Regions from separate parts of the Blautia sp. DFI.6.71 genome, predicted to be linked through region 1. Evidence: a T-box and tRNA genes for the amino acid it is inferred to sense, from the RefSeq annotation. Region 1 holds a T-box; the other holds one or more tRNA genes.

The links. A T-box is a leader RNA that pairs with one kind of tRNA and senses whether it is charged. The one in region 1 lies ahead of thrS (threonine--tRNA ligase), so its partner is inferred to be a tRNA-Thr.
Region 2: it encodes a tRNA-Thr, which carries the amino acid that the T-box ahead of thrS (threonine--tRNA ligase) is inferred to sense. The anticodon was not compared.

What each region holds. Positions count from the first base shown of each region.
Region 1 is NZ_JAJDMJ010000044.1:18,508-21,936, reverse strand. It holds gene thrS (threonine--tRNA ligase) at 1-1,915, opposite strand, end outside; T-box leader at 2,080-2,307, opposite strand; gene hisC (histidinol-phosphate transaminase) at 2,455-3,429, shown strand, end outside.
Region 2 is NZ_JAJDMJ010000005.1:43,285-46,713, forward strand. It holds gene LJE12_RS04235 (ABC transporter ATP-binding protein) at 1-1,052, opposite strand, end outside; tRNA gene LJE12_RS04240 (tRNA-Thr) at 1,687-1,759, opposite strand; gene glgB (1,4-alpha-glucan branching enzyme) at 1,820-3,429, opposite strand, start outside.

The sequences.
Region 1 (3,429 bases):
TGATTTCTTCTTTGATGGATGTAAGGAACTCACCAAGGTCTTTCATTCCTTCGTCGCCAAGGTAACGGCTTCTTACGGAAACCTTGCCTTCTTCTTCCTCTTTGGCGCCAACAATGAGCATGTATGGAACTCTTGCAAGGCGTGCTTCACGGATCTTGTAGCCCATCTTTTCGGAACGCTGGTCAACAGAGCAGCGGATTCCGTTTTCTTTTAACTGAGCTTCAACTTTGGCAGCATAGTCGTGGAATTTCTCGGAAATTGGAATCACACGAACCTGTTCCGGGCAGAGCCATGTCGGGAACATACCTGCATATTTCTCAATGAGCCATGCCAGTGTTCTCTCGTAGCACCCCATGGATGTACGATGAATGATGTATGGACGCTGTTTTTCACCGTTTTCATCGATATAATACATGTCGAACTGTTCAGCCAGAAGAGCATCCCACTGAATCGTGATCATAGTATCTTCTTTTCCGTATACGTTCTTGGCATTGATATCAACTTTAGGTCCGTAGAATGCAGCTTCGCCAACATCCTCTGTAAACGGAATGTTCAGTTCTTCAAGCATCTGACGGATATGAGCTTCTGTCTGATTCCACACTTCTGCATCACCGATGTATTTCTCTCTGTTGTTAGGATCCCATTTAGAAAGGTGATAGGTTACGTCCTCCTCTACACCAAGAACCTGCAGGCAGTACTGTGCAAGTGCGATACAGTCTTTAAATTCTTTTACCATCTGGTCAGGTCTTACGATCAGATGACCTTCGGAGATCGTGAACTGACGTACACGTGTCAGACCATGCATTTCCCCGGAATCCTCATTACGGAACAGAGTGGATGTTTCGCCGTAACGAAGAGGCAGATCACGATAGCTGTGCTGTTCTGCTTTGTATACATAGTACTGGAATGGGCATGTCATAGGACGAAGCGCAAATACTTCTTTGTCTGTTTCTTCGTCACCGAGAACGAACATACCGTCTTTGTAGTGATCCCAGTGACCGGAAATTTTGTAGAGGTCGCTCTTTGCCATTAACGGAGTTTTTGTTCTGATATATCCGCGTTTTGTTTCTTCGTCTTCAATCCAGCGCTGAAGCTCCTGCATCATGATCACACCGTTTGGCATGATAAGTGGAAGTCCCTGACCGATCACGTCTACAGTTGTGAAGATCTTCATCTCACGGCCAAGTTTGTTGTGGTCACGTCTTTTTGCTTCTTCCATCTGTTCCAGATGTTCTTTCAATTCATCTTTGGAAGCATAGGCTGTTCCGTAGATACGTGTGAGCATTGCGTTCTTTTCACTGCCTCTCCAGTAGGCACTGGAGGAGGAGAGAAGCTTGAATGCTTTTACACCCTTTACGCTCATAAGGTGAGGTCCTGCGCAGAGGTCTGTCCAGTCTCCCTGGGAATAGAAAGAGATTTCGGAGCCTTCAGGAAGATCTTCGATAAGTTCTACCTTGTATGGTTCATTTTTCTCCTGGAAGTATGCGATGGCATCTTCTCTTGATTTTGTGAAGCGTTCAATCTTAGCGCCTTTTTTGATGATCTTTTTCATTTCTTTTTCGATTGCATCCAGGTCATCACGGGAGAATGGAGGGCAGTCGAAATCATAGTAGAATCCTGTATCAATAGAAGGTCCGATAGCAACCTTTGCATCCGGGAATAAGGTCTGTACTGCCTGGGCAAGTACGTGGGATGCTGTATGGCGGAGAACGGCAAGTCCTTTTTCATCTTTTGCTGTCAGGATGTTTAATTCGCAGTCACTGTCAATAACTGTTCTCAGGTCTACAACTTCTCCGTTTACTTCTCCTGCACAGGCAGCACGTGCAAGTCCCTCGCTGATGTCGTAAGCAATGTCGATTACGGATTTTGCTTCAGCGTATTCTTTTTTTGAGCCGTCTTTTAATGTTACGATCATGATGATTATCTCCTTTACGTTAGTATGGATTTGTTATAGTTGCTGTTCACTGTTGATATCCCGCGGAGCGTATTGTTGAGAACGGAGTGAACAGTAACAGTTTTTTGTACTGCGAAGGGGTAAAAGAAAGAATAAAAAAATCCCCTACAGTACGGTTAAATACTGTAGGGGACGAGATAACATTACTCGCGGTTCCACCCCGGTTGTTCTGATACATTATTGATGGATAAATCATCTGATCAGAACCGCTTCATTCGATGGTAACGGAATCACCGGACTGTATTAAAGTCACTCAGAGGTGGTCTTCGGCTGGTTCGCGATGAAATGCTTGCACCGGTATACATTTCTCTCTGTAACGTTCCTCAGCGTACTCTTCTCTTCAACGTTTTGATCTTTCTTATCTTTTCTGCCGCCTATTATAAACTTGCAAAGTGGGTTTGTCAATCAGTAAAATGCAAAAAGTTGATTTACGAAAATAGAGATTAATGTTATACTGACGAAAGTGAAAAACAATAAAAAACATGAAAGGAATCAGATAAATGAGCAGATGGGAAGAAAATATACGTAAAGTAATACCATATACACCAGGCGAGCAGCCCAATCAGCCGGATATGATCAAGCTGAATACCAACGAGAATCCGTATCCGCCGGCACCTGGAGTGGAGAAGGCGTTGAGGGAGATGGATACAGATACTATGAGACTTTATCCGGATCCTACAGCAGGAGAACTGGTACATGCCATTGCAAAGAATTACGGGCTGAAGGATGAACAGGTTTTTGTGGGAGTAGGTTCCGATGATGTGCTTGCCATGAGTTTCCTTACATTCTTTAATTCACAGAAGCCGGTTCTTTTTCCGGATATCACATATTCTTTTTATGATGTATGGGCAGACCTGTTTCGCATTCCATATGAGAGACCGGCACTGGATGAGAACTTTCATATAAGGAAGGAAGATTATTTCAGAGAAAACGGAGGAATTGTATTCCCGAATCCGAATGCGCCGACAGGTGTGGAGATGCCGCTGGAGGAAGTGGAGGATATTATCCGCCATAATCCTGATGTGATTGTGATCGTGGACGAGGCTTATGTGGATTTTGGTGGTCAGTCGGCGCTTCCATTGATTGAAAAATATGACAACCTTCTGGTCGTACAGACATTTTCCAAGTCGCGTTCTATGGCTGGGATGAGAATTGGTTTTGCGTGTGGAAATGAGAAACTGATCAGATTCCTGAATGATGTGAAGTATTCTTTTAATTCTTATACTATGGACCGTACAGCGATTGCTGCAGGTGTGGCGGCAGTTGAAGATAAAGCATATTTTGATGAGACATGTAATAAAATCATAGAGACAAGAGAATGGACAAAGAAAGAATTGAAGGCACTGGGATTCTCTTTTCAGGATTCTATGTCTAACTTTATTTTTGCTACGCATAAAACCTGCCCTGCGAAAGAACTTTTTGAGGCATTGAGAGGGCAGCATATTTATGTTCGTTACTTCCAGAAGGACAGAATT
Region 2 (3,429 bases), on a different contig from region 1:
TGACCTCCTGCGAAGTTCTTCTCTGTAACAGTTGCCTGTAAACCTGATACACTATTCTTATTATGTGCATCCAAACCACCGCCTGACACACTTATATCAACAGTGTCTCTGTGATCTGTACCGGTATCACCGATTACAGCAGTTTCCTGTAACAATATATTTTCGCTTCTCACAGCCAGAGTTACTTTCTCTCCTGCTGCCAGGTATTGTTTTGCCCTTGTATCCCCTGTATCCTGCTGACTTGTTTCAAGCTTTACAATTACCCTGTCATTTCCAATCTTTACGATTGCATTCTCTCCCTGAATACTCTCTGCAACCCCATGCAGGATATTTGCATTTCCTACAAATGTTGCCACATAACTGGTCTTTGGATGATTATAGATCTCATCCGGTGTTCCGATCTGCTCTATACGTCCGTCCTTCATCACCGCGATCCTGTCAGACATATTGATAGCTTCTTCCTGATCATGAGTGATATAGATAAATGTAATTCCCAGTTTCTTCTGCAGATGCTTCAGTTCTATCTGCATCGCACGGCGAAGCTGCAGATCCAGTGCTCCCAGCGGCTCATCCAGAAGCAGTACCTTGGGATTATTCACCAGTGCTCTCGCAATGGCAACTCTCTGTTTCTGACCGCCCGAGAGTTCGGAAGGCTTTCTTTTTTCATATCCTTCAAGCTGCACCAGTTCCAGCATCTGAGAAACTTTTTTCCTGATCTCACTCTTAGGAACTTTTTTCAGTTTCAGACCATAGCCAATATTCTCCGCAACATTCATATGTGGAAAGAGGGCATAATTCTGAAATACTGTATTCACATCCCTCTGGTTCGGCTCCAGACCTGTCACTTCCCTGCCATCCAGCCAGACACTTCCTGCATCGGGCTGTTCCAGACCGGCAATGATTCGCAATGTTGTCGTCTTGCCGCATCCCGAAGATCCCAGCAAAGTAATAAACTCCCCTTTACTGATCTCAAGACTGATATTATCCAGAACTGCTTCGCCTTCTGTAAAACTTTTCTTTATCTCCTTCAGTTCAAGTGAAACCTCTGCCAACTATACTCAGCTCCTTTCATATAAAAAAGATACCTCTTTATACTAAAAAAGATACGAAACCACGCGTAAAAGCTCTCGCCCCTACATCGGTTTATGCCAATGCTGACGCCTGTTACAGTGCCAGTCTCTGCATGGTTTCGCATCTGTATATGTCCATTTTTCCAATTATAGATATATCCGGTCCGTCCTGTTCCATCCAGTCTGCGTGCACTCCTGACCATGATGTCCACATAAGAAAACCGGAAATCAACCATTCTTCTTGATAGATTCCCGGTCATTATTTATTTGGTATAATCCAAAAGTTATATTAAAGGATAGGCCCGAGATTGTCAAGTAAATTTGTTACTGTTCACTCCGTTCACAGTAACTTAGCCAAAATTCATTCCAGATTGCCTGCGGCAATGGAATTTTGGCTTGTATGTCTCGGGATTTTTGCATATTCATGCCAAAACACCTCGCGGGATAGTGGCGTGTGGACAGTAACGTAAATTTCTCTTTACAATCATTTCAATTCCTACCGGCAATTTTAAGGTACTCACCATACGAACCTCCATAAAAACATAAAAAATCCACTATACTCTGCTTTTCAGTATAGCGGATTTTCTATAAAATTACAATTGCCCAATATCTTTCAAGCTGAAAATGAGACTCGAACTCACGACCCCTTCATTACGAGTGAAGTGCTCTACCGACTGAGCTATTTCAGCTTATGCTGTAATCTGTCAGAAATTGATAATTCTGACAGCCACAGCATTTAGTTTATAATATTATTTCTTCTCTGTCAAGTCCTTTTTGACCGGTATTTTCTCCTCCGTTTTATTCACTATTTGGGGTGCTTCTTTTGTCACCTTTTTCGTCACCGGTTTCACTGCAGTTTTTACAGCTGCTTTTGTTTTCCCGGCAGCCTTTCGTACAGTTCTTGTCTTGGTGATGGATTTCTTGATCTGGCTGTGCTCGGCAGCAGGCTTTTTCTCAATTTCTTCCGGAGTGCAGGTAAAGACTGCCACGCCAAGTGCCGGAAGCTTTACTGTGATGGAATACTCTCTCTCATCACACTCAGCCTTCTTCGCTGCTTTAACTCTCGTATTTACTACACCATTACCACCGTACTTTTTATCATCACTGTTAAAGATTTCTTTATATTTGCCGGCAAAAGGAACTCCCACATTGTAGTTTTCATATGGGATTGCCGCGAAATTGCAGACAGCCAGAACAGTTTCTTCCGGTTTCTCTGTCTTTCTCATGAATGCGATCACATTCTCCTCATACTTCATCAGCTGAACCCATTCAAATCCATCATATTCATCATCCAGCTGATAAAGTGCAGGATGAGCAAGATACATATTATTGAGGTCTTTGACAAATACTTCCAGTTCCTTTGGCATATCTTTATCCGGTGCCATCATCTTGCATCCCGGATGAAGCATCATATAAGCATAAGCCTCTCTGATCTGCGCATTCTTCTGTTCTTCACTTCCCGGCAGCTTATCCGCGAAATCCTTCAATGTACCAACATCCCTGCTGCCAAGCGTCAGAATATAATGTTCGCAGTATGCATAGAGCATGGACATAGTCAGCTGATCATGGTAATTCTTTCTCTCAATAGGATCCTTGCTCAAATATTCAAGCAGATCTTTTGTCCATCCGCCACTCCACTTATAGTCAAATCCCAGATGGTCATTCTCCACACTGTCTGTCAGCTCCGGCCAGAGTCCGTTCTCCTGAGCAACTAAAAGCAATCCGGGATTTCTCTCCTTTATCACAGAATTCAGATGCTTCAGAAATTCCAGAGCATCCAGATTTTCATTGGTTCCGTAAATATTAGGTGTCCACTCTCCCGGATTTCTGCCATAATCCAGATACAGCATGGCATCCACATCGTCCATACGCAGACCGTCAGCATGGTAGACCTCAGCCCAGAAGCAGGCATTGGAGATCAGGAAATCTTTCACCATCGGGCTTCCGTAATTATAGAGCAATGTTCCCCAGAACGGATGAATGGCCTCTGCCGGATTCTGTCTCTCATAAAGAGGTGTTCCGTCAAATTTCTCCAGACCGGAGGCATAACGCGGGAACTGTGCAGGTGTCCAGTCCAGAATCACACCGACCCCCGCCTGATGCAGCTCATCTACCAGCTTCTGAAAATCCGCCACGCTTCCAAATCTGGAAGTAGGTGCATAATATGCATATGTAGAATAACCACCTGTAATATCATCCAGATATTCCATCACAGGATGGAGTTCCACATGGGTAAAATCTTCCTCTGCCAGAAATTCCACCAGTTCCTCAGCGGATTTCCATTCCTCCAGAGATGTTTCATATATAGAAACCGGCTGTTTCCTGTCATCAAATCTGTGACGCTCTTTCATCCAGTCTC